3 regions of the Kerstersia similis genome follow, and region 2 is predicted to be linked to each of the others. Evidence: predicted binding sites of a transcription regulator. Region 2 holds the regulator's gene; each other region holds the start of a gene.
What was found. Region 2 encodes FNR, which switches genes on or off when oxygen is low (the NO sensors DNR and NnrR bind a similar motif). Its sites were predicted from a motif close to TTGATNNNNATCAA; they were not measured.
Positions count from the first base shown of each region.

Region 1: ACNA1V_RS05555 (OmpW/AlkL family protein) is a predicted target of FNR. The motif match lies at 1,224-1,237, and genes of this name have one in related genera.
Region 3: ACNA1V_RS14020 (universal stress protein) is a predicted target of FNR. The motif match lies at 1,374-1,387, and genes of this name have one in related genera.

Region 1 covers NZ_CBCSIQ010000006.1:38,898-41,165, forward strand. Annotated here, with positions in the region: gene ACNA1V_RS05545 (PKD domain-containing protein) at 1-37, shown strand, start outside; gene ACNA1V_RS05550 (hypothetical protein) at 147-1,097, shown strand; gene ACNA1V_RS05555 (OmpW/AlkL family protein) at 1,311-1,949, shown strand; gene ACNA1V_RS05560 (linear amide C-N hydrolase) at 2,259-2,268, shown strand, end outside.
Region 2 covers NZ_CBCSIQ010000001.1:123,256-125,523, forward strand. Annotated here, with positions in the region: gene ACNA1V_RS00465 (amidohydrolase) at 1-840, shown strand, start outside; gene fnr (fumarate/nitrate reduction transcriptional regulator Fnr) at 909-1,643, opposite strand; gene ACNA1V_RS00475 (PhoH family protein) at 1,839-2,268, opposite strand, start outside.
Region 3 covers NZ_CBCSIQ010000025.1:7,633-9,900, forward strand. Annotated here, with positions in the region: gene ACNA1V_RS14015 (AmpG family muropeptide MFS transporter) at 1-257, shown strand, start outside; gene ACNA1V_RS14020 (universal stress protein) at 406-1,296, opposite strand; gene gdhA (NADP-specific glutamate dehydrogenase) at 1,619-2,268, opposite strand, start outside.

The DNA of each region.
Region 1 (2,268 bases), on a different contig from region 2:
CATCCAGGAAAAACCGGAATGGACATTCTCATACTAAGCACCTGACCCATCCCCGGTTAGCCTCCCCCGGCCCTGGCCACCATCGAGGCAGCAGAGGCGCAGTAACATAGCGCCTCTGCTGCCTCGATGGCCCGCCAGGAGCGTCCATGACTGCCTATCATTCTGCCCCACCCTCTGCTGCCTTGCCCTATGCGCGCCTGTTTGCCGGCCTGCTGCTGCCTTTGGGGCTGATCCAGCTTCCGGCCCATGCCGAATTCAGCCCGCCTGCCGAGGCCTTCCAGGGCATGCCAGTCAGCGATGCCTTGGCCAACCTGCCTTTGGCCATCGAAACCTTTTCGATCCTGCTCTCGCGCCCGGCGAGCATTTTCGATGCGCGGAACGCCACGGCATGCAAGCTTTCACCAGCCGATGCCAGGCTTGCCGTACTGGGCCCAACAATCATCACAGCCCTGGAAGAGGAAGCACGCAAAGGCGGCATGGCAACGGAAACCGTGTCCGGCCAGCTGGACATACTCAGCGGGCCCTGCCCCACAACCGGCAAACTGACGGGGATGACGGAATATATCTGGGACAGTGAAACCCGCCTGGACTTTGCCGACCTGGTCTCGACCGTGAAATCGCGCCAGCGCGGAATCGCCCAATATGATGCCCAGGGCAACCCCGCTCGTACCCTGAGCGTCATCGAAGCCTCACATACGAAACTCTTTCAACGCCAGCCGTCCGGTGAATTGCGTGCCACGGCTCAGCCAGGCCAGACTGCGGGCCAGGCCACTTACAGCATCACTTACGGCCGAGGCTATATGGGGCAGGCCGATGACCTGCAGGTGACCTTCACCCTGATCGACACGCCCCCTTCGCTGGTGCCCTCGATTCCGCCATTGCGCAGTGCCGTCGCCATCATCCGCTATCTCCCGGACGGGGAAGTCATAGAGCAATACTCGAACAACCGGCTCCAGTCCCGTACGCACCTGAACTCACAACAACAGATGCATGGCTGGCTGGAATTCTTCGACGAGACAAATCAAGCCACCCCACCGGTACGCCAATGCTTTCAGCAGGGGGCCCCTGCGCCGGAAGCCGCCTGCGCCAAACCTTAACGGCGATGGGCGGGCAGCGGCAAGCACAGCCTGGCTGCCCGCGACGCGCCGAGTGAGGCAGGAAAGCAACATTCTCCGCGTCAAGTACGCCTGAACCTCAGACTTCTCTGACAAAACCCGAATTTATTGCGGCACATCAAATCCACTGTCCGGTGGAAAAGGCATGCTCGCAGTGTGGTTTATATCGCAATGATCAAATTCTGGAGAAGTCAGATGAGCATCCGCACCCTCAAGCCTATGGCCGCCCTGTTGCTGGGCGCCGGCCTGCTGGCATCGCCCCTGGCCCATGCCTATGAAGAAGGCGATTGGCTGTTGAAAGTCGGCGTCAGCCATGTGCACCCCAAATCGAATAACGGCGACATCCTGGGTGGCGCTGCCAAGCTGGACGTTGGCAACAGCACCCGCCCCAGCATCTCGCTGACCTACATGGCCACCCGCAACATCGGTATCGAATTGTTGGGCGCCATCCCGTTCAGCCACGATATCAATGCTGACGGCGCGGTCAACGGCTACATCGGCAAGACCAAGCACTTGCCGCCCACGCTGAGCCTGCAATGGCACTTCCTGCCCGACTCCACCGTGCAGCCGTATGTCGGCGTCGGCTTGAACTACACCACGTTCTTCGACACCAAGGCTCGCGGCGATATCGCCGGCAACAAGCTGCGCCTGAGCGATTCCTGGGGTGTGGCCGCACAAGTTGGCGTGGACGTCGCACTCGACAAGAACTGGTTCATCAACGCCGATGTGCGCTACATCGACATCAGCTCGAACGTGAAGCTCAACGGCGAGAAGATCGGCAAGGCCAAGATCGACCCGTGGGTCGGCACCGTGGCCATCGGCTACCGCTTCTAAGCGTAGTGGGATGCGTGCCGCCAAACCCCTGGCGGCGCCCATCTTCCCGAAGGCGCCAGGCCCCCTCAGGGCGCTGGCGCCTTCGTCGTTTTCGCCTTGTCATTCCTTCACGCTCCCCCTGCGCCGCCGTACCTGGCACACCGCTACACTGAAGGGCTGCCACTCGTTTCCAAAAGTCCGGCCGATACCCCCGGTGCCTGCACGATTGACTCTTATTTCTGTTACAACACCGCAGCGCGGTTCGGCGTTCACAGATGCCTGCCAGCGCCCCTTCCAACCAGCAGGTCCCTCTCTCGAGCTTACCCTCCCATGTGCACAC
Region 2 (2,268 bases):
CCGTTCAGCGATGCGGAAGATCTGGATCGGCTGGCAGAGGTGCGGCAGCAGTTCCTGGGGATCCCTAACCTGAGCCTGCCAGGAATCAAGATATTTGCCGATGGCGTGCTGGAGTATCCGGCGCAAAGCGCCGCCCTGCTAGGCCAGTATGGCAATTCAGGCATGCGCGGCGAGATGTTGCTGAGCCGTGATGGCTTGCAGGCACTGGTGGATGCGGCGGATGCGCGCGGTTGGCTGGTGCATATCCACGCGCTGGGCGACCGAGCCGTGCGTGAATCGTTGGATGCCTTCGAGTGCGCCCGCCAGCGGCGGGAGAGCGGCATATCGCACTCCATCACGCATCTGCAATTGGTGGATCCGACGGATTATCCCCGTTTTGCGCGCCTGGGCGTGATCGCTGTGATGCAGCTGCATTGGGCCGAGATGGACAATTACCTGCTGGATCTGGTCAAGCCCTATCTGAGCGAGCAGGCGTTCATGGGGCAGTATCCGGCCCGCTCTCTGCAAACGCAGGGGGCCGTCATTGCGGGTGCCAGCGATTGGCCGATTTCAACGGCCAACCCCTGGGAAGCCATGCACCATGCAATGACGCGCCTGGGGCCCGAGGGGGGCTTGAACCCGGCCGAGCGCATGGATGCCAGCAGCATGCTGCTGGCCTATACCCGGCATGCCGCGCAGGCCATCGGCCAGGCTGAGCAGATCGGATCATTGGCCGCGGGCAAACAGGCAGACTTTATTGTCCTGGACAGGGATGTGCTGGCGGTCGATGCCGCAGCCTTGAAAGAGACCCAGGTGCTGGCCACTTATTTTGCCGGCCGAAAGATATATGAAGCGCCATAGCGCCATATAGGGCCGGCTATGTCGGGCAAGAGGGCAGAACCCTGGCCGGCGAGCCGGGGCTGCCGCGTTCAGGCGGCGTCTTTTTCTTTTTCGATCAGCTTGTGCAGCTTCTCTTTGTCGAGCAGTTGCACCTGGCGCTGATTGACGCGGATCAGCTCTTCGCGGGCAAAACGTGAAAACAGCCGGCTGACGGTTTCCAGGGTGAGCCCCAGGTAATTGCCGATTTCCTCACGGCTCATGCGCATGACGAACTCGGTGGAGGAGTAGCCCAGCGCCGAGAGACGGGTGGAAAGATTCAGCAGGAATGCCGCCAGACGCTGTTCGGCACGCATGGATCCCAAGGCCATCAGCATCTGGTGCGACCGCGAAATTTCGCGGCTCATCAGGCGCAGGATCTGTTGCTGCAGGCTGGGCAGGTGGCGTGCAAGATTGTCCAGGTCTTCCAGGTGGATGACGCAGACTTCGGCATCTTCCAGGGCGACGGCATTGGAGACATGGTGGCCTTCTACCATGCCATCGAGGCCGACAATTTCACCGGGAAGGTGAAAGCCGGTGATCTGGAATTGCCCCTGGGCATTTTCGATCTGGGTCTTGAGGGTACCGATGCGGACGCTGTAGATCGCCGTCAAGGGTTCGTGCAGCGTGTAGAGCGGCTGGCCTTTTTCGATGCGCAGGCGCTCCTTGATCAGGCCATCGAGTTTGGCGACGTCGTGGGTATTCATGCCAATCGGCAGGCAGACATGCCCCAGCATGCAACTGGAACAGTGCACGGCTTCAGAGGGCAGGAGGACTCGTTTGGCCATGGATGGGTGTGAATTCCGTGAGAGAGGCGGCAGCAGGCATACCGTAAGACCCGGGCAGAGCATCGAACAAACGTTTGAAATTTGCCCGGAATCTGTCCGATGATTTCAAAGGATTGTAATTGACTTTGCTCAATAAGACGCAAAATGGCCGGCTACCCCTGGTTTCAGGGCTAGCCGGCCATGGTGTTGCCAGGCTTAGAGGACGTCGCCGGCGTAGTCCGCCAGGCGCGAGCGTTCGCCGCGTTGCAGGGTGATATGGCCGGCGTGCGGCCAGCCTTTGAAGCGATCCACCACGTAGGTCAGGCCGGAGCTGCCTTCGGTCAGGTACGGGGTGTCGATCTGGGCGATATTGCCCAGGCAGACGACCTTGGTTCCCGGTCCGGCGCGGGTGACCAGGGTTTTCATCTGCTTGGGCGTCAGGTTTTGCGCTTCGTCGATGATCAGGTACTTATTGAGGAAAGTGCGGCCGCGCATGAAGTTGAGCGACTTGACCTTGATGTGCGAACGGATCAGGTCCAGCGTGGCATTCTGGTTCCAGTCGCCGCCGTTGGTGCCGCTGGTCGAGTGCAGGACTTCCAGGTTGTCGTCCAGCGCGCCCATCCAGGGCTGCATCTTTTCTTCTTCC
Region 3 (2,268 bases), on a different contig from region 2:
CTGCTTTCGTGGCCTTGCTGCTGGCGGTGTGCGACGCCCGTTATTCCGCCACCCAGTTTGCGCTGCTGTCCGCGCTGGCCGCGATCGGCCGCACCTACATTGCCGGGCCGCTGACGCCGCTGCTGGTAGGCTGGCTGGGCTGGGCCGGTTTCTTTCTGGTGTCGGTTGTGATTGCCGTGCCCGGCCTGTGGCTGCTCTGCCGCCGCAAGACAGAGATCGAAGACCTGGATGCACGGCAGAACCCATCGGGTGGCTGAGTCCGTGCGTACAGGGGGGCGGGGCAGGAAACGGCACGACCGGAGAGTTGCCGGGTAGGCCCGCAGCCAGCCAGGTGCCGCCCAAAAAAATGCCGCCGGGCCTGGGTGGGCCGGCGGCGGTGCGCATGGCGTTGCCGTCAGGCGGGCATCAGATTTCGTCGTCTATTTCGTGGGGCTGGCGTACCACCAGTACATCGCAGGAAAGGTTTTCCAGCAGGCTGGCGGCGATGCTGCCGATGGCCGTGCGCAGGATGCCGGTCAGGCCGTGCGTGCCGACGGCGACCAGATCCACGTGATTCTTGTAGGCGTATTCGGACAGCAGCGAGACGGAGTCCCCGATTTCGATGAGGATTTCCGGACGCTGGCCGTCTTGCAGGCCGGCGGTGTCATCCAGGAATTCCTCGCCGGTTTGCTTGGCAGCCTGGCGGAAACCATTGATGAGGGTTTGCGTGTGCAGCACGCCAGTGGCCGTGGGCAGTTCCAGCGCGTGATAGAGCTTGAACGGCGTGCCCGGCAGCAGGTTCAGAATGGCATCGACGGCATGGCGCGAGCCTTCGGAGAAGTCGGTCGCAACCAGCACATTGCGGTAGGGGTGGCGCGGGCGTTCCTTGACCACCAGTACCGGCACGGGGATATGGCGCACCAGCTTTTCCACCGTGGTGCCCAGCAGCAGGCGGCCCAGAGTTTCGTCACGGGCCACGCCGGCCACGACCAGCTCGGCCTGGGTTTCTTCCGCGACCTGCAGGATGACATCCAATGCCTTGCCCTGTTCCACGCGGACTTCGATGTCCACGCCGCTTTCTGCCAGATCATCGAGCAGGCGGCGCTCGGCCAGGCTGCGATGATTGGGCGCCATCTTGCGCCAGGACGGCGTGATCAGCTGCGCGGTCAACGACGGTTCGATAACATGCAGCGCGACCAGCCGCGCCTGGCGGGCGCGAGCGAGCTGAACGGCGCGATCCAGCGCACGGTCGCAGCGTGCGCTGAGGTCGGTGGTCAGAAGGATGGTGCGTTGTGCAGCATCGTCGGAATGGGGCATGGCATTTGTCTCCGGCATAGGGCCAAGCGGAATACAGGGTCTTGACGATATCATGCCGCGACGTCAACCGTTGCGTTTTGACGTGTATCAAGCCCTGCGGGAACAAGGCCTGCGAAGTCCGGCAATCTTCCCGCGATAGCCAGGCGATACGCCGTTGGCGGATGGGTATCAGGAGGGATGGCTGCCGGTGCTGCCAATGGAAAACCCCGAAGGCCGGATTCGTGTCCAGGCTTCGGGGTTTCGAGTGGCCGGCGCTGTGCACGCCATGGCCTGTGTCAGCGCCTGGCGCATGCCGCGCGCCAGGGCGATCAGCGACCAGGGATCAATACAGCCCTTGATGCAGCATGGCATCGGCGACTTTGACAAAGCCGGCGATATTCGCGCCATCCAGATAGTTGACCTTGCCGGTCGTATCGCTGGTGCCGTAGCGCACACAGTTGGCATGGATATCGTTCATGATGGCCTGCAGGCGGGCATCGACTTCATCACGCGTCCAGGACAGGCGCATGGCGTTCTGGCTCATTTCCAGGCCCGACACGGCAACGCCGCCGGCGTTGCTGGCCTTGCCCGGTGCATACAGAACACCGGCTTCGATGAAGGCATGGGCAGCTTCCAGCGTGGAAGGCATATTGGCGCCTTCCGCCACGCAGGTTACGCCATTCTTGATCAGCGTGCGTGCATCTTCGATTTCCAGCTCGTTCTGCGTGGCGCAGGGCAGGGCCACATCGACCGCCACGCCCCAGGGACGCTGGCCGGCGTGGAAGGGCAGGCCGAAACGTTCGGCATAGACCTTCAGCGGCTGGCGTTCCGCATTCTTGATGTGCATCAGCGCTTGCAGTTTTTCCGGCGTGAAGCCTTCGGCATCGAAGACGAAGCCTTGGGAATCGGAAACCGTCAGCACCTTGGCGCCCAGCTGCATGGCTTTTTCGACCGCATATTGAGCGACGTTGCCCGAGCCGGATACCGCGACCC